Regions from separate parts of the Dyella terrae genome, predicted to be linked through region 3. Evidence: predicted binding sites of a transcription regulator. Region 3 holds the regulator's gene; each other region holds the start of a gene.
What was found. The regulator sigma-54, encoded in region 3, starts transcription at its own class of promoters, with help from an activator protein. The targets are predictions, from matches to a motif close to TGGCACGNGCNTTGC.

Region 1: flgB (flagellar basal body rod protein FlgB) is a predicted target of sigma-54. The motif match lies at 2,090-2,104, and genes of this name have one in related genera.
Region 2: DYST_RS12475 (fimbrial protein) is a predicted target of sigma-54. The motif match lies at 2,008-2,022, and genes of this name have one in related genera.
Region 4: glnA (type I glutamate--ammonia ligase) is a predicted target of sigma-54. The motif match lies at 1,403-1,417, and genes of this name have one in related genera.

The regions. Positions count from the first base shown of each region.
Region 1 is NZ_CP089414.1:4,719,506-4,724,343, forward strand. It holds gene DYST_RS20775 (chemotaxis protein) at 39-968, shown strand; gene flgB (flagellar basal body rod protein FlgB) at 2,142-2,543, shown strand; gene flgC (flagellar basal body rod protein FlgC) at 2,543-2,971, shown strand; gene DYST_RS20790 (flagellar hook assembly protein FlgD) at 2,988-3,671, shown strand; gene flgE (flagellar hook protein FlgE) at 3,707-4,838, shown strand, end outside.
Region 2 is NZ_CP089414.1:2,878,123-2,882,960, forward strand. It holds gene DYST_RS12460 (alpha/beta hydrolase) at 1-832, opposite strand, end outside; gene DYST_RS12465 (helix-turn-helix transcriptional regulator) at 845-1,075, opposite strand; gene DYST_RS12470 (hypothetical protein) at 1,072-1,695, opposite strand; gene DYST_RS12475 (fimbrial protein) at 2,165-2,743, shown strand; gene DYST_RS12480 (fimbrial biogenesis chaperone) at 2,814-3,569, shown strand; gene DYST_RS12485 (fimbria/pilus outer membrane usher protein) at 3,569-4,838, shown strand, end outside.
Region 3 is NZ_CP089414.1:4,564,848-4,569,685, forward strand. It holds gene rapZ (RNase adapter RapZ) at 1-123, opposite strand, end outside; gene hprK (HPr(Ser) kinase/phosphatase) at 127-1,077, opposite strand; gene hpf (ribosome hibernation-promoting factor, HPF/YfiA family) at 1,206-1,529, opposite strand; gene DYST_RS20030 (RNA polymerase factor sigma-54) at 1,819-3,285, opposite strand; gene lptB (LPS export ABC transporter ATP-binding protein) at 3,422-4,141, opposite strand; gene lptA (lipopolysaccharide transport periplasmic protein LptA) at 4,145-4,804, opposite strand; gene lptC (LPS export ABC transporter periplasmic protein LptC) at 4,695-4,838, opposite strand, start outside.
Region 4 is NZ_CP089414.1:3,366,316-3,371,153, forward strand. It holds gene glnA (type I glutamate--ammonia ligase) at 1-1,356, opposite strand, end outside; gene DYST_RS14695 (hypothetical protein) at 1,639-2,844, opposite strand; gene DYST_RS14700 (undecaprenyl-diphosphate phosphatase) at 3,178-3,975, shown strand; gene DYST_RS14705 (winged helix-turn-helix transcriptional regulator) at 4,022-4,838, shown strand, end outside.

The DNA of each region.
Region 1 (4,838 bases), 150 kb from region 3:
GGGGAGTAAAGGCGGCTGGGCCGCGGCGAGGAAACCGCATGAGCGCGTGGATGGACAAGGTGGAGCAGCAGACCCGGCTGGCAGGGCATAACCGCGTGGCCATACTGCTGTTTCGCATGGGCGACGAGCAGCTGTTTGGCATCAACGTATTCAAGGTGCGTGAGGTCATGCGTCGCCCGCCGATGGAGCGCATGCCTGACGCCCATCCCCTGATTGCCGGTAGCTGCGATTACCGCGGCACCACTATCCCCATCATCGACCTGGCCGTTGCGCTGGGGTACCCCTCGCTGCGCGACGTCACTTCTGCGCACCTGATGGTCACCGAGTTCAGCCGCAGCGTGCAGGGCTTTCTGGTGGCGGAGCCACAGCGGTTGGTCCAGTGCGACGGCGAGTCGCTCGCCGCGCCGGCGCCCGCGCTGGGCTTCGGCAGCCGCGTCAACGCGGTAACGCGCGTGGACGGTGCGCTGGTGGCGGTAGTGGACGTGGAGCATGTATTGGCATCACTCAACGCCACGCCCACCGAGCTGTCGGCCCCGATGCAGCGCATCGCCCGGGTCCACGACCTGCAGCCGCGCCGTGTGATGGTGGTGGATGACTCGCTGGTTGCCCGCAATCAGCTGGTGAATCTGTTCCGGCAGATGGACGTGGAATGTGTGGTCGCGACGGATGGGCGCGAAGCGCTGGAGCGGCTGCAGGCCATCGCTGAATCGCCCGGCGAGGAGCGTGTGACGCTGGTGGTGTCGGACATCGAGATGCCGCGGCTGGATGGCTATGCGTTGACCCGCGCAATTCGCGAGACGCCCGCGCTGCGAACGTTGAAGGTGGTGTTGCACAGTTCGATCAGTGGAATTTTCAATGAGGCGATGGTGCGCGAGGTGAACGCGGATCGCTTTGTGGCGAAGTTTCAGCCGGATGTGTTGGCGCAGGCGGTGTTGGATTTGATGCCGGAGAGGTTTGGGGAGTTTTGAGTTTTGGGCGCGGCGCTTGGTTCTTTGCTTTTCTCCCTCGCCCCTTTGGGGAGAGGGTTGGGGTGAGGGGTCAATCTAGCCTTACCGTTTCATCTTTAGCCGTCACCCCTGCGCAGGCAGGGGTCCAGTGACTTTGCTTTCGATTGTCGCGTAGTCGCGATCTGGCTCGCCTGCGGCGGGCTTTCGACCTCCTACCGGAGGCCGAGTCACTTTTCTTTGCTTGCCGAAGAAAAGTAACCCGAAGAAAGGGCCTCCCGGATGAGGCGCCTATCGGGCAGAAGCCCGATAGGTACGCGGTCGGGTTCCGGGCTTTTCGACGGGGCTCCTGCCCCGGCGAAAAGTGGCTGGCATCCTTGCCAGCCACACCTGCGGGGCCTTCTCTCCACCCGCCCGCCGCCTCATACGGGGACCTGGTAGCTCAAGAGCTAGAGCCGACGGCTCGTGCCGCTGCGCTGCACATCGCGTCGCGGAGCGTGGCGATGCGACCCAACGTGTTGTTGACGACGTCGCATGTTGGTGTCGGTTAGAAGTAGGGTTCCGTAAGTCTTCCCGGATTCTCGCTGCGCTTCATCCGGGCTACGTTGCGCGTTCGCCGTGAACGCTCCCGCTTTAAGCCCTCTTGGCGACGGCGCGTTGCGAAGCGCATCGGAGTACCCGCTGTGTAGCGGCGGAGGTTGCCAAACCGCACGATTCCTCATCCGTTCGGGCTTATCCCCACGCCATGCAGAGTTCCTCAGCGTATCGGTGCGTTGCGGTGTAGCCGTATCGTCCAATAAGGAGATCGCCCGGTACCGATTACCTCGGGGGCCAAGGCTTGTATTCAACACGACGCTACCGGAGCTCTGGAGGCCATTTTCTTTCGGTTACTTTTCTTTTGGGCCAGCAAAAGAAAAGTGACTCGAGCGTCGGCAGACGATCGAAACGCCCGCTGCGTAAGCGGCCAGGTCGCGGCAACGTAGGAGGCGACAGCTAACCACCGAGGAAACGCCAAACCTCCGTCAGTAACCCGCTACACCCCGCGTCGACTTTCCGACAGCCCCACGTAAAACCCATCTCGCGACACACGCAAAAAACGCCACAAACCCAACAACCACGCGGCTTCGCAGACACCACTCAAACGGTGGCACGCAATTTGCTCAAGTCATCCCGCGGCCCTCGCCGCAGGAGTGAGCGATGAGTTCCATCAACGACAACCTGTTCGGTTTGCACACGCAGGCGCTCGATACGTGGCAGAAGCGCAGCGAAGTGTTGTCCAGCAATCTGGCTAATGCCGACACGCCCGGCTATCTCGCGCGCGATGTCGACTTCAAGAAGGCGCTGGCCAGTGCGAGTGGCACTAGCAACACGCTGGCGATGACCATCACGCAGCCGGGACAGATTGATCCGCAGGCGCAATCCGCGCAGCAACTCGCTTACCGCATGCCCACGCAGCCGTCGATGGATGGCAATACGGTGGATACGCAGGTCGAGCAGGCCAACTTCGCCGCCAACGGCGTGCATTACCAGGCCAGCCTTTCCTTCATCACGGCGCAGATCCACATGCTGCGCACGGCCATCACCGGAGGCCAGGGCTGATGTCCATGTTCAAGATTTTTGATGTCGCGGGTTCGGGCATGGCAGCGCAGTCGCTGCGCCTGAACACCGTGGCCAGCAACCTCGCCAACGCCGACAGCGTGTCGAGCACGCCGGAAGGTGCGTACCGCGCGAAGGAACCGCTGTTCTCTGCTGTGCAGAAAGCGGTGGGTGGCGCAAAGAACTCGCAGGCCGACAGCGCTGTTGGCGTGCAGGTGCAGGGCGTGACCGAAAGCCAGGCCGATGTGCAGACGCGCTACGAGCCGGGTAATCCCATGGCCGATGCCAACGGCTACGTCTACGGCAGCAACGTCAATCCCATTGATGAGCTAGTGAACATGATCACCGCGTCGCGTTCTTACCAGAACAACGTCGAAGCGATGAACACCACCAAGCAATTGATGATCAAGACCCTCGACCTCGGCAAGTGAGCCGGGAGGAGCCCTCGTGTCTACGATACCCAGCACTACCAACAACACGTCCAGCAACAGTTCGAGTTCGGGCAGCACGTCGAGTGCGAACTCGGCGCTGTCGAGCACAATGACGCAGGCCGATTTCCTCAAGCTGATGACGGCCCAGTTGCAGGCGCAGGATCCGACCAACCCGGTCGACAACTCGCAGTTCGTTTCGCAGATGGCGCAGTTCAGCCAGTTGTCGGCGACGCAGCAGTTGGATACCGACCTGCAGTCGCTTGCCACCAACGTCAACACGGCTATGCAGACCTCGCAGGTGCTCAGCTCGTCGAACCTGGTGAATCGCGAGGTGCTCGTGCCGGGCAGCTCGGCCGCATTCGACGGTACCGATGCGGTGAAGGGTGCGGTGAACGTCACCAGCGCAACGACCGTCAACGTGAAGATCGTCGATGGCAGCGGCAACGTGGTGCGCAATATTCCGTTGGGCGCGCAGAACACTGGCCTTGCGCAGTTCAGTTGGGATGGCAAGGACGATAACGGTAATGCCATCGCCGCAGGCACGTACACCATCCAGGCCGGCAGTGGCAGCACCTCGCTGGACACCTACGTCGCCGGCACGGTGACGGCTGTGGGCTACGGCGGCAGTTCGCTGGGTACGTACCTGCAGGTATCGGGCGTGGGCGGCGTGCCGCTCAGCCAGGTGGCACAGATTCTCTGACGCGCTAAGCGTCATCTCATCACGAGGAACCGAACATGGCACTTAATACGGCGCTCAGCGGCATCAACGCTGCCCAGTCCGATCTCAACGTCATCGCCAACAACATCGCCAATGCCAACACCACCGGCTTCAAGGGTTCGCGCGCGGAGTTCGCAGATGTCTTCGCGGTGACTGGCCTGAACCTCAACTCCACCGCGGTGGGCAGCGGCGTGCGTCTGCAGGACGTGGCCCAGCAGTTCAATCAAGGCGATATCCAGACCACCAACAACAGCCTTGACCTCGCCATCAGCGGCAACGGCTTCTTTGTGGTGAACAACGGCAGCGGTGTGCAGTACACGCGTGCCGGTGATTTCCAGAAAGACCCGAGCGGCTACGTCACCACGCCGGACGGTTCGCGCCTGCAGATGTACGCGGCCAATGGCGCGGGTGGTTTTGATACCAGTACGCTGAAGGACTTCAATTGGGTGACGGCGCAGAGCAACGCTACGGCGACCTCGGCCATCACCATGACGTCTAACTTGCCGGCCAGCGCCACCGTGCCGACCAACGCGTTCAGCACGACGGATTCCACCAGCTACAACGCCGCTTCGCCGGTGACCGTGTATGACTCGCAGGGTGGTTCGCACCAGGCGACGATTTACTACGTGAAGTCCGGCACCAACACCTGGAACGCCAATCTGTACGTGGACGGCCAGAACGCCGGCACGCAGCCGATGACCTTTGATTCCACCGGCAAGCTGGCTACGCCGACCAACGGCACGCTGGCCTTCAACACGGTGAATCTGGGCAACGGTTCGTCGCCGATGACGCTGTCGCTCAACGTGAACAACACCACGCAGTACGGGACGGACTATTCGGCCGGCACCATCCAGCAGAATGGTTTCGAAGCAGGCACGTTGTCGAGCATCGACATCAATAGCAAGGGCGTCATCACGGCGTACTACTCGAACAACCAGAGCACGCAGATCGGTCAGGTGGCGATTGCCAACTTTGCCAACGTGCAGGGCCTGCGCCAGATGGGTAATACCACGTGGGCAGCCAGCACCGATTCCGGTCCGGCCGTGATGGGTACGGCGAGCGTGGGGCAGTTCGGCGCGATCCAGTCGGGTGCGCTGGAAAGCTCCAACACGGCCGATACCACGGCGCAGTTGGTGGACATGATCCAGG
Region 2 (4,838 bases), 1.7 Mb from region 3:
CTTTCAGCGCATCGTCGAGATTGCGCGCGAAGTCCTGCCCCAGTACCAGCTCGTTGGGCACCACACCATCTAGCACGAGGCTGCGCACGGCTTTTGGATAACGCATGGCGTACTGCTGAGCCATACGCGTGCCGTAGGACACACCCACCAGGTCGAAGCTCGGCGAGCCCAGCGCCTTGCGCACATCTTCCAGATCCTGCGCTGCGATGGTGGTGGTGTAGTAGCGTGGATCGGCCGTGTCTTGAAGCTGCTTCAGGCAACGCTCGGTTTCCCGCTTCTGGCGATCGGCGCCGGCGACGATGTCGTCGGAGCCACCCTCGGTGCCTTCGCCTTCGTCCTTGCAGGTGAGCGGATTGGAGCCCCCGGTGCCGCGCTGGTCGAGCAACACCACGTGGCGATGTGCAGTGAGCGGCTGCAGCGCGGCCGACACGCCCGGCCATGATTCCGTCGCGGCCTGGCCCGGACCACCGGCGAGCATCGCCAACATGTCTTTGCTGGCGACCTGCGCACTGCTGCGGATCACCGCGAGCTTGAGGTGGATCTTCCGGCTGGTCGGGTCGTCGCGGTTCTCCGGCACCTCGAACGGTGCGCACCACGCAGCGGTCGACAAGCCGCTGTTGGGCTGGCTCAGTTCACACGGGGTCAGCGTCAGCGAGCCCAATTTCCACGTCGGCGGCTTGGCCGGTGTGGCCGGTTTGCCGGTGGATGTGGTCGCAGGCGGGGTATCCGCAAGAGGTTCGGCTGACGGGGGATGGAAGTGTCGCCACCCCAGTGCCGCCAGCGCGATGACCACAACGCCTATGCGAAAGGCGGTTCGGCCCTTGATTGCCATGAGTGCTCTCCCTCACTCCATTGGGTGTCTCGATACCGGCGCCACCGCAGGCGGTTCCGGCTCGAAGATCGATTCGATAGAAAGACCAAACAACCGCGCAATCTTGAAAGCCAGCGGCAGGCTCGGATCGTACTTGCCTGTCTCGATCGCGTTCACCGTCTGGCGCGAGACATCCAGGCGTTCAGCCAGATCGGCCTGCGACCAACCGTGGTCGCCGCGCAGTTCACGAATACGATTGTTCATTCGCGGCGGACGCGCCAGATCAGATAGCAGCGAACGGCGCCATAAACCAGACAGAGCGCCGGGTATACGAAGAGCAAAACAAAGGTACCGTCCAGTACGAGGACCTTCGCCGCACCCAGGAACCCCAGCGCCATGCTCGCCACGCCGACCACCGATGCGCTGATGCCGATGGATTCCAGGTGCTGGCGACGCTCCAACTCATCACTGGCAAGAATGTGGCGGATACAGGCAATGATGATCCAGGCGATCGGCAACATGGGCGACAGCACCAGCGCCGTCTTGAGCACGCCGGACGACATGCCCTTCTGCAGCGGCCACGCATAAAGCATCACCGCCATATAGATGAGGATGGCCGGCATGAACTCACGCACGTAACGGCGATCCGCGGCGCGGCAGCGCTCGCGCGTTAGCGCGCGTCCCGTATAGACCATGAGCGGCAGCCCGGTGGCGAAGACCACCAACCCCAACAGCTTCACCAGCGAACTGTTCTGAATCATCAGAAAGAAGCTGGCTGCCAGCAGCGCATAGGTGAAAACGACTGCACCCCAGCGCGCCCAGGTGGGCCACGCGTCCATCGGTGCCAGCCGGCCACCCGGTGTTAACCCGGTGAATGTGCTCATGGCACGCCACCCATCGCACTGCTCCGTTCCATGCTGCCCCCGGACACATGTCAAGTTGACTTGACACAAGCTAGCTCTGGCACCGAGATGTGTCAAGCAACCTTTACATGCGAGGGCACGTATCGGCGGCCCCGTCTGAAACTTGAGCATCTGGACAATAGGAACATTCCTAAAATGTGACGCAATGTGCACATTCCCATCCTGATGGGGTGACCCGAAGTGACCTTTCAGGACTCACCGAATCATTACAAAATCTTAACGACTACCTCTCATTTCTGCCCCGCGTCGCCGTTTCTCCATCTTCATACGCCTTGGCATGGCGATTGCTTATGGGTCGGTAAGCGACTTGGTGACCGACCTGTACAGGTACGGACCACCAGGAGCCGAAGGCGCCATGGGGGGCAGAAGCCACTGTCCGGACAGCGCACAACGAACAGGTTTCATCCACACACGCTCAAAGGACATGGATATGAAGAAGCTTCTCCTCGCCGCCCTGGTTACCACCACCCTGGGCTTTGCCGGTCTCGCCACTGCCGCCACCACGGTCAGCAGCGGCACGATCACCGTCAACGGCAAGATCGTCTCCTCGACCTGCGCGGTCACCGCGAACAACGCACAGAACCCGACCATCACGCTGCCGACCCTGGACACCAACGCCCTGTCGACGGTTGGCAGCGCAGCCGGCTGGACCGCCCTCACCTTTTCGGTGACGGGTTGCTCGGCTGTCACTGGCGCCACCGCCGTGTCGACCTACTTCTCCAGCGCGAACGTCGACACCACGTCGGGCTACCTGAAGAACACCACCGCCGGCGGCAGCAACGTCGAGATCGTGCTGTCCAACTCGCAGAGTGCGGTCGCGGGCACCACCGGCGCCCTGGCCCTGAACGGCGTTGCGGGTGCGCAGAACGCCCAGACGGCCACCCTGCCGACCTCGGGCAGCGCCGGCGCCGCCACGTTCAACTACTACGTGGGCTACGTCGCGAACGGCGCAGCTGCCACGGCCGGTGCGGTCAACACCACCGTCCAGTACGCGCTGAGCTACCAGTAAGCGTTGCAACACCCGTGCTGCGGCCGCCTTGGCCGCAGCACTTCTCTTCAGCACCTTTCCGGGGTTTCCCATGAAGCGTCCTCTCCGCGCCCTTTCCGCGGCGCTGCTGGCGGTTGGCTGTCTGGTTTCCATGACAGCAGCACACGCCAACGTGATCATTGCCGGTACCCGGATCATCTTTCCCGCCGCCGATGGCGAGGTGACGGTTCGCCTGACGAACCAGAACACCACACCTGCGCTCGTCGAGTCGTGGGTGGACAACGGCGACCCGATGTCCACGCCGGACAAGGTGAAGACGCCGTTCCTGATCACCCCGCCGCTGTTCCGTATGGAGCCGAACCGGGATCAGAGCCTGCGCATCCTGTTCACCCACAGCGATCAGCCGCTGCCCACGGACCGTGAGTCAGTGTTCTGGCTCAACGTGCTCGAAGTGCCGCCCAAGCCGACCAGCCTGGAAGTGCAGAAGGCGAACACGCTGCAGATGGCGATCCGCTCGCGCCTCAAGTTGTTTTACCGTCCGGCCGGTCTCGCTGGCGATCCGATCAAGGCACCGGGCGAACTGACTTTCAAGGCCACCAGTGCTGCCGGTACGGCAGCGGTAGTGGTGCACAACCCCACGCCGTACTACGTCACGATCACCGATCTGCGCGTGACGACCGGCGGCAGCGCGCACAAGGCCGAGCCTGGCATGGTCGCGCCGATGTCCGACCTCAACCTGTCGGTATCGGACCTCAAGCAGGCGCCGGCCACCGGCAGCGCCATCGAATACCACTGCATCAATGATTACGGCTCCGACGTTGTCCTCAAGGGCACGGTCTCGCCGTGATGACACTGCACGCCAGCACCCAGCGACGCACGTCCTGGCCCGTGGCGTGCCGTCGTGCCTTTCTGAGTTCGGCCATCGCCGCCACGCTGGCCGGCGCGGCCTTTTCCGCCCACGCCCTGCCGGCAGCGGCCAATGGCGCCGATCCGGCTGCCGGCGGCGGCTACGCCGACTTTGACCGCAGCATGCTGTCGGGCGCTGGCCAGAACACTACCGACCTGTCTCGCTTCGAGCACGGCAATCCGGTGTTGCCGGGCGAGTACGTCAGCGACATCTACTTGAACAACGTGTGGGTGAACCGCCAGACGGTGCGCTTTGCAGCGCCCTCGGCGAAAGCGGACGCCGTGGCCTGCCTCAGCCACAAGATGCTCGACCAGTTCGGCCTGCATCCGAAGATGAGCGAGGACGTAGCCAAGCGCCTGGACGATCCGAACGGTTGCGTTGCGCTGGGCGAGCTGATCCCCGACGCAACGATGACCTTCGACATGACCCAGCTGCGCCTGGACGTGAGCGTACCGCAGGCCTACCTGGGCACCATGCCGCGCGGCTATGTGAGCCCGGAATACTGGGACGCGGGCGCGACGGCCGGCTTCCTCAACTACAACGTCAACAGTTTCCACAGCAGCAGCCAGGGTTCCACCCAGACCTCAACCTACCTGGGCGTGAACACGGGCGTGAACGTGGGCCTGTGGCACCTGCGCGAGCAGGGCACCATGACCTGGACGTCTGGCTCGGGCAACACGCCCTCCCAGTCGCACTGGCAGAACATTCAGACCTACCTGCAGCGCGACCTGCCGTCGCTGCGTGCAGTGCTCTCCGTGGGCGACAGCTACACCGACGGTGCAGTGTTCGACAGCTACGGCATCCGCGGCGTGCAGCTTTCCACTGACGACCGCATGCTGCCGCAGTCGATGCAGGGTTACGCGCCGATGATCCGTGGCGTGGCTACCACCAACGCACTCGTGAGCGTGCGCCAGAACGGCGTGCAGATCTACCAGACCACGGTGGCGCCCGGCCCGTTCGTCATCAACGACCTGTACCCGACCGGCTTCGGCGGCAATCTCGACGTCACCGTAACCGAGGCCGACGGCCACACCACCACTTTCGTAGTGCCTTATGCCTCAGTGGCGCAGTTGCTGCGCCCGGGTATCACGCGTTTCGATGTCGCTGCCGGCCAGCTGCGCACGGCCTCCATCAAGGATCAGCCGGGCGTGGTGCAGGCGACCGTGCAGCACGGTTTCAGCAATCTGCTCACTGGATATGCGGGTATCG
Region 3 (4,838 bases):
GTCGACGCAGTAGAAGTCCAGATCTTCCAGCGCGCGCAGCGCCACGGTCTTGCCGCCACCGGACATGCCGGTGAGTACGATCAGGTGGATGGCGTCAGGGTGCCGGATAGTCGTCTCTGTCATGGGTCACCAGGGAGGCAGTCGACGCATCTGGTGCGCCTGGCGGTCGATGAAGGTCTGGGCGGGGTCGATGCCCTTGCTCTTGAGCACGTGGTTGCGCACGGCCGCCTCGACCAGCACGGCAAGGTTACGACCAGGGGCTACGGGAATGGTGATCATGGGCACCGGCACCTCGAAGATCTCGCGGTGGCCGATGTCGCCGGTAAGGCGTGTGAGTCCATCGGTATCTTCCCCATCGCGCAGTGGTTTGAGGTGCACCACGAGGCGAAGGTATTTGGAAGGCTTGACCGCGGTGTGACCAAACATCTCGCGCACGTTCAGTACACCCAGGCCACGAACCTCCAGCAGGTCCTGCAACAGTTCGGGGCAGGTGCCGTCGATCACGTCCGGTGCGATCAGGGTGAATTCGGTGGCATCGTCGGCCACCAGACGGTGGCCACGGCTGATCAGGTCCAGCGCAAGTTCGCTTTTGCCTGATCCTGATTCGCCGGTGATCAGCACGCCGATGGAAAACACCTCGAGGAACACGCCGTGCAGAGTGATCTTGGGCGCGAGAATGCGTGCCAGGTGGTACTGCATCCAGGTCAGCAGCTCGTGGCCGCGCTTGGAGCTGATCCACAAAGGCGTGTTGGTTTCTTCCGCCACCTCGCGCAGGTCGGTGGGGATGGGCTGATCCTTGGTGACGATCATCGCCACGGGCTGATAGGCGGCGATCTTGTTGATCGCTTCCCAGCGTTGGCGCGAATCCAGGCTGTCGAGGAAATTCAGTTCCTCGGTGCCGATGATCTGGATCTTGTTGGGATAGATGACGTTGAGATAGCCAATCAACGACGGGCGGCGCGTGGTGGTCGCAGCCTGCTCCAGCACGCGCGACTCGCCGCGCATGCCGGAAACCCAGCGCAAAGCCATGCGCTCGTGAACACTGTCGTAGAGTTGTCGGGCGGTCAGCCGGTCCAAGCCATGTCCTTTCTGCAGCCAAAAGAAGGGGGCTGCACGGACATTGTGCCAGTTCGCGCCGTCGGGCGCCTTGGATCGGGGGATTCGGAGGGAGAGGGCCCGCCCGGAGCACGGGCGGGCCGGGGCGGTCAGCCGTACAGGCGCTCGTCGCGGACGGCGCGCTGATGCTTATCGCTGATCTTCTCGCGGTGCTTGCGCAGCTGTGTCACCAGCTTGTCGAAGAGGACATCAATGGAGACGTACATGTCGTTCTCAAGCGCTTCGGCGTGCAGGGTGCTGCCCGTGACGCAGAGCGTGCCTTCAGCTCGCTGCTGCAGTTTGTTCACGGAAAGAACGATGCTCAGGCTGAGAATTCGTTCGTCGAGGCGGGTAAGGCGGTCGAGCCGGCTGTTCACGTGATCCCGAAGGGCCGGGGTGACTTCAATCTGCTGACCGCTGAGCTGAACTTGCATGTTGCGCCTCCTTCAGTACTGCCGCAGGTGCGGCTGGGGTCGATGCACCGGTCGCTTATGTCGTGGCCGACACACCTTTTGAAAGCCCTAGTTTTCCGATGGGATTTCCGGCCTCCTCACCAAGTCGGGAAAGTCACTATGCACCTCTGAAGCTTTCTTCGCGTTAGAAAGACCTTCACGGCCCTGACATGACAGGTTCCCTTCGGATCGTCTTACCTCTGATTATGGGGACGCCTTTTTTGCCGCCAAGTTCCCGAGGCGCTTTGCCACAGTGGACGGGCAGGCCCGTTCAGCCAGCGCGCTGGCGCTCGCTGGAGCTGGGAATGCGCATGGCTTCGCGGTATTTGGCGACAGTGCGTCGGGCAACCTGAATGCCCTTGCGGTGCAGTTCCTCCGCGATAGCCTGGTCGGACAGCGGCTTGCGCGGGTCCTCGGCATCGACCAGCTTGCGGAGCATGGCCTGGATGGCGGTGGCCGACGCACTGCCACCGTCTTCGGTGGACACGCCGCTGGAAAAGAAGTGCTTGAGCTCGAACGTGCCCCGCGGCGTATGGATGTACTTGCGGGTAGTTACACGTGAAATCGTTGATTCGTGCATGCCCACTTCCTCGGCGACTTCGCGCAGCACCAGCGGGTGCATGGCTTCAGGGCCGTAGTCGAGGAAGGCGCTTTGGCGACGCACGATGGCTTCGGCCACCTTGAGCAGCGTTTCGGCGCGTGATTCCAGGCTCTTGATAAGCCAGCGTGCCTCCTGCAGCTGCCCGCGCATCCAACTTGCGTCGGTACCGCGGGCCTGCGCGATCAGGCCGCAGTAATGCTGGTTAAGGCCCAGGCGGGGCTGGCAATCGGGGTTGAGACTGACACGCCAGCGGCCGACATCTTTGCGGGCGTAAACGTCGGGTGCGACGTACTCCACGGGCGTGACGTCGAGCGCAGCGCCGGGACGCGGGTCAAGGCTGCGGATCAGCAGGGCGGCGGCGGCGGTGTCGTCCTCGTTCGCGCGTAGCTTGCGGGCAAGGCGCGCGATGTCGTTGCGGGCGAGCAGTTCGAGTTCGGCATCCACGATGCGTAAGGCGAGCTCGCGCTGAGGCGTGTCGGGGGCGAACTGCTGAAGTTGCACGGTAAGGCAATCACGCAGATCGACGCTTGCGACACCCGTGGGGTCGAAACGCTGCAGCATGTGCCGCACGTATTCCACTTCCGCCTGCGTCGCTCTAAGGTCGGCCGGCAGGGCCGCGGTGAGCGACTCCATGCTCTCGGTGAGATAGCCGTCCGGATTGAGTGCATCGATGAGCACGGCCGCAATGGTGCGGTCGCGTGCACTCATGTGCGTGAGGTTGAGTTGCCAGAGCAGGTGTTCCTGCAGCGTTTCCGCTGCGGCGCTCTGCGGCTCGAAACCGTCCTCGTCGGGATTGCTGTTGCGCGAGGAGCCGCTGCTGGCGGAAAAGTCGATGGGGTCGTCGCTGCCACCATCGACATAGGCGTCGCCCCATTCGGGGGCCTCTGCATCGTCAACGGTATCGCTGCTGGTCGAGCTCGCCGAACTCGTCGGGAGCGGCTCCATCGGCTCGCGCTCTTCGCCGTCCAGCTCGTCCGGATTGTCATCCGAAAATTCGAGCAGCGGATTGCTTTCGGCGATCTGCCTCAGTTCGGCCTCCAGCTCAAGCTGCGACAGTTGCAGCAGACGGATAGCCTGCTGCAACTGGGGGGTCAGCGTGAGCTGTTGATTGAGGCGAAACTGCAGTCCGGGTTTCATGCCAAGCGGTCGGGATGAATGTGAAGGTCATCCTAACTCTTGCCCCCGGGGTCGGCCATAGGTCGAAGGCGGAATCGCGTACTACCTCAGGTTTATCTCCGAGGTTTGGGCGTGGGTATGCCCTGTTCCGCAACCGTTACAGGCGGAACTCGCGGCCGAGGTAAACCTCGCGGACCTTCTCGTCAGCAAGAATGTGCGCAGGCGTGCCGCGGGAGAGCACTTCGCCATCATTGAGGATGTACGCGCGGTCGCAGATGCCGAGCGTTTCGCGCACATTGTGGTCGGTGATGAGCACGCCGATGCCGCGCTCCTTGAGGTGGCGCACGATGCGCTGGATTTCGCCCACTGAAATGGGGTCCACGCCTGCAAACGGTTCGTCCAGCAGCATGTAGCGCGGGTGCGCTGCGAGCGCGCGCGCGATTTCCACGCGTCGGCGCTCGCCGCCGGAAAGGCTGATGCCCTTCTGGTCCGCGATGTGCGAGATCTTCAGTTCGTCCAGCAGGCTTTCCAGCTCGTTGGCGCGGCGCTTTTCGTCCCAGCCTTCGCGAAGCTCGAGCACCGCCTTGATGTTGTCGGACACGGTAAGGCGGCGGAACACTGAAGCTTCCTGCGGCAGGTACCCAATACCGAGCTTGGCGCGCTGGTGCATGGGCAGGCCAGTGATGTCCTGCTTGTCGAGCTTGATCACGCCAGCATCGGCTTCGATCAAGCCCACCACCATGTAGAAGCAGGTGGTCTTGCCCGCGCCGTTGGGGCCGAGCAGGCCGACCACTTCACCCTCGCGAATGGAGAAGGCGAAGTCACGCACGACCTGACGTGCCTTGAAACTTTTTTGCAGACCTTCAGCAGAAAGCATCGATCAGTGGGCCTCGGCCGGCTTGGGTGCGGCGGCGGGTGCAGCAGCAGGTGGTGTAGCGGGCGCGGCGTTGGGGTGGCAGGCTGGAGCAGCCACCTGACCGGCGGGCGGCGGTGTGGTGCCGGGCTTTGCCTTGGGCAGAATGACGCCGTGCACCAGACCGTCACCGCCGGCTTCGCCGGTGATCAGCGAGGTTTGCGTGTTATAGGTGAGCTTGTCGCCATGAAACTCGCCACGGCCCTGCTGGCGCACCACGGCATTGCCGGTGAGCACCGCGATGCCGTTGATGTTGTCGTAATCCAGCTGGATGGCATCACCCTGCATCAGATTGCCGCAGTCATCCAACTGCTCGATATGCGCAAGGACGCCAGGACTGCTCGTCACCACGGCACGCGATACCTGTGTGTCGTTATCCAGATAAAGCTTGGCTACGGCACCGGTCATCTTCATCGTGCCCTGCGTGGCCACGACGTTGCCGGTCAGCGTGGTGACCGTGTTGGGCGCGTTGAATCCGTCCATGGTCTTGGACGAGAAGTTCATCGGCTGATTGCGGTCATCCTGCTTGGCCAGCGCCGGCTGCAGGACGAGCAGCCCCAGAACCAGCAGGGCGAGGTGCAGCTTGAGACTTCTTGGGTCGCGGCGGAAACGAGCCGGTGACTTCATCGAACAGCTCCAGATGATTGGTGTTGAGGTTGGC
Region 4 (4,838 bases), 1.2 Mb from region 3:
TTCCTGCATCTTCAACGCAATGTAGGCGTCGATGAAGTCGTCGGTGAACACACCGCCAGCCTTGAGGAACTCACGATCCTTGTCGAGCGCGTTGAGCGCTTCGTCCAGGCTTGCGCACACCTGCGGGATGTTCTTCTCTTCTTCCGGCGGGAGGTCGTAGAGATCCTTGTCGGCCGGTGCACCCGGGTCGATCTTGTTGATGATGCCGTCCAGGCCGGCCATCATCAGTGCGGTGAACACGAGGTAGCCCGAGTTCATCGGATCGGGGAAGCGCACTTCGATGCGGCGACCCTTCGGGCTCGACACGTACGGAATACGGCAGCTGGCCGAACGGTTGCGGGCCGAGTAGGCCAGCATCACCGGCGCTTCGAAGCCCGGCACCAGGCGCTTGTAGCTGTTGGTGGTGGAGTTGGCGAAGGCGTTGATGGCCTTGGCGTGCTTGAAGATGCCGCCGATGTACCACAGCGCCGTCTGCGACAGGCCGCCGTACAGGTCACCCGCGAACAGGTTGTTGCCGTCCTTCGCCAGCGACTGGTGCACGTGCATACCGCTACCGTTGTCGCCGACGATGGGCTTGGGCATGAAGGTGACGGTCTTGCCGTTCTGGTGGGCGACGTTCTTGATGACGTACTTCATCGTCATCAGTTCGTCGGCCTTCTTCACCAGCGTGTTGAACTTCACGCCGATCTCGCACTGGCCGGCATTCGCCACTTCGTGGTGATGCACTTCAACGACCTGACCCAGCGACTCGAGCACCTTGCACATGTCGGCGCGCAGATCGCCCAGCGAGTCGACCGGGCTGACCGGGAAGTAGCCGCCCTTCACGCCGGGACGGTGGCCGGTGTTGTTGTCTTCGTACTTGTAGCGCGAGCTCCACGCGGCTTCTTCGGAGCCGATTTCGTAGAACACGCGGCCCATGTCGTTCTGCCAGCGCACGGAATCGAAGATGAAAAATTCCGGCTCCGGACCAAAGAAGGCCGTGTCGGCGATGCCGGTGGACTTGAGGAACGCTTCACCGCGCTTGGCGATGGAGCGCGGGTCGCGGCCATAGGCCTGCATGGTCGACGGCTCCAGCACGTCGCAATGGATGACCATCTGCGTGTGCGCGCTGAACGGGTCGATATACGCGGTGTCCGGATCAGGCATCAGCACCATGTCGGATTCGTTGATGCCCTTCCAGCCGGCAATCGACGAACCGTCGAACATCTTGCCGTCCTCAAACGTACCCTCGTCGATGGCGTGGGCCGGGAACGTCACGTGGTGATGCTTGCCGAGCATGTCGGCGAAACGGAAGTCGACGAACTCAACTTCGTGTTCCTGGATCTGATCAAGCACTTGCTGGACGGCGGACGACATGGACAACCTCGACGGGTAAAGGGTGAGGAAAACAACAAGCGGTTGAGCAAGGCCTGTGCCAAGCAGCTCTACCCCATTAAATCATGAGCTTAGTAACAATATGGCGGCAGAACCCAGGTCTATTTGCACCATCTTCGTCTAAACACATGAAGCATTTGCACCAAAGTGGATCAATGCGGGCGCACCTGCGCTTCAGCCTCCACACGGATTCAAGGATCCTGATGCTAAAGCGTCAGATCCGCAAAGCTCCGGCCACCACCTGATTGGCTAATAACCCGCCCATCAGGCTCCGCCGATATTGATACCTGCCGCAAACAATGTGCACAGCAGCCCCATCGAGAGCGCAAAAAAAGCAATGAGTAGCTGGCCAAGACGCGGTCGCTGCTCAGTCCACACCGCAAGGGCCACGTAAACACCCGGCGCCACACCCAGATAACGCGTGATCGAGATCAGCGTTCCCGTTGAAAGTGGCGCAAGCAAAGTCAGCAGCGTAAACACGGCCAGATCACGCCAACCCTTGCGCCAGCAGGTAACTGCACTGCAGAACCCGATAGCAACCATCACAAAGTGCAGCATCTTGGGGTTCCACGGCACCGCCACCTTAAGGGGGCGATGCAGGTAGTCCAGCAGGGCGACCCAAGGCGCCGTCGGCTCCCTCCCCCAGGTGATCTGTATATCTTTGAAAGCCGTCGGGTTGCCCGTCGTAGCCCAGAGATACGCCATAAAGGCGAGCGTGCCCAAGACGATGGGGGCGAGCTTAATCAGATCAGCCACACGTCGCTCGCCACGCCACCACGCCAGAAACAGGGCTGGTAGCAGAAACAACCCATTGAAGCGCGTCGCACTGCTTAACATGCCGGCAAAGCCAGCCAGCCACCAACGTTGGCTGCGAGCCGCCAGATACGCGAGGGTAGTCATGGCGAAAAACAGCGCCTCGGTCTGTGGCAGCGACATGAAGTAGCTCGTCGGCCAAAAGCAGGCGAACAGCACGGCGCCGTCGGCCGCCTTGTCCGAGCTCGTCAATTTGCTGGTCAGATGCCACAGCAGGCTTAAACCGGCCAGCGCTAACAGGTTGGACAACAGCATGCCTGACCAGACCCACTCTCCAGTCGTCGTAGCGGCAGCCATCCACAATATCGGGTGCAGCGGGAAGAACGCCCAATTGGCCTGCTTTGTCGTATCAAAAGGCCGGTGCTCATAGCCAGTCTTCGCGATGCTGATGTACCACCCTGCGTCATTAGCCAGTGCGACACCCGACAGCCCGTTCGATACGGCTTCAGCATTCAACTTGATGGTGATGTTGTCATCGCGCGCCCACTGCTCGATGGGAACGCGCGCCACCAAAGGCACAGCCGTGAAGATCAACACCATGATCAAGCGGGAAATAATGAATGGAACCAGCGTGCGCCTGAGGCCCTTTGGCAAGGTTGACCGGAACCGGGCCAGAGGCTGCATCAATGAACCTACGGGCAAAGCAAACAACTTCATCAAAATCGCATCCTGCTTATAAGCAAACGTGACATCTCAAGCTTCCATTACAACAACGATTTGCCCTGACGGCATCTGCCGCAACAAGGTATTCAAACACTCCCAGGGCCGGCGTGAGACAAATAATCCCATCCCGGCGTCTACCGTCGGCGACAAAAATGACGCAGCAGCCGGGAACCCTGAGGCCAGGCTGGCTCGGCACCCGGCGCCGCTTTGGGGCTCGAGATTAACTTTACGGGCGCTCTCTCCAGCGCGTGACATGCCACACCCATGCCGTAAGCTATGCCGCTTGGCGCCGAGAGCCCCGGCGCGGGGCAATCTACCGGAGTTTTCGTGAGCGACCTAATCAACGTCATCCTGCTCGGCATCATCGAAGGCATCACCGAGTTCCTCCCCATTTCCAGCACGGGCCATCTGCTCATCGCCGAGAAATTCGGCCTGGGCGAACGCTCGGACCTGTTCAATGTGGGCATCCAGGCGGGTGCGATCCTGGCGGTGACCTTTATCTATTGGGGCCGCATCTGGCAGCTTTTCACGCAGTGGCGTGATCCGGCCAATCGCGACTATCTGGCCAAGTTGTTCGTGGCTTTCATGATCACGGCGGTACTCGGCTTCATCGCCGTGAAGCTCGGCTTCAAGCTGCCCGAGGCGGTGACGCCGGTGGCGTGGGCGCTGGTGATCGGCGGCATTTGGATGCTCGCGGCCGAACGCCTCGCCGCGCGCCAGCCCGATCGCACGCAGGTGACGTGGCGCGTGGCGATCCTGGTTGGCTTTGCGCAAATGGTGGCGGGCATTTTCCCGGGCACCTCGCGCTCGGCGGCCACCATCTTCACCGCCATGCTTGCCGGCACCAGCAACCGCGCGGCGGCAACGGAGTTCGCTTTCCTGGTCGGCATTCCCACTATGTATGCCGCGACCGGCTACGAGCTGCTGAAGGTGGTCAAGGAAGGCGGCGTTCACCATGAAGACTGGAGTGCCTTCGGCGTCGGCTTCGTGGTATCGGCCATCGTCGCCTTTGTGGCGGTGAAGTGGCTGCTCGGCTATATCCGTAGCCATCGCTTCACGCCGTTCGCGATCTACCGCATCGTGCTGGGCATCGCGCTGCTGCTGCTGATTCCCGCCGGCGCATGACGGAACCGTGCGAGGATGAGGTCTGCACACTGACCTTCGTCCTCGCATGAGCGCCCTGCACTATCGCCTGCTGGACCTTACTATCGATGTGGAACGCCAGCGTGTTACCCGCGATGGTGTGACGGTGGATGTGCAGGGCCTTTCGTTCCGATTGCTGGCTTGCTTGCTGCGCCACGGCGTAGACGTGGTGGACTTCGATACGCTGATTGCCGAAGTCTGGGCACCTGCTGTCGTCAACGAAGAAACCGTCACGCAGCGCGTGAAGCTGTTGCGCCAGTTGCTGGGTGATGACGGACGTTCGCCGAGTTACATCCGCTCCGTGCGCGGACGCGGCTATCAGTTGTGCGAGATGCCGCAGGTGGTCGAAAGCGTCCGCCCCACGACATCCGTCACCTCACTGCGGTGGATGGTTCCGGCCATCGCGGTGCTCGTCATCGCCATCGTGGGATTCGCCTGGTGGCTTGCATCACCGCGACCTTCCCGGCCATCCGCATCGCAGGAACTGGTGCAACGCGCGAACTACTACGCCGGCATCGGACAACGCGACAACAACGAACGCGCCATTGCGCTGTATCAACAGGCGCTGGCCGCATCTCCCGAAGATCGCGACGCACGGATCGGCCTCAGCCGCGCTTACAGCGCACGCGTCTGCCTCTACAACTTTCCCTATCAGTGGGCGCAACAAGCGCAGAAGCTGGCCGACGAGGCCGTGTCCATCGAATCAGCGCGCGCTTCCGCTTGGTCGGCGCTGGGCTATGCGCGCGATTGCCTGGGCGACATCGACGCAGCCACTAAAGCCTATGAGAAAGCCTTCACTCTCGATCCAGGCGATGATGCCAGCCGTGCGTCGGTGGCCTATCTCT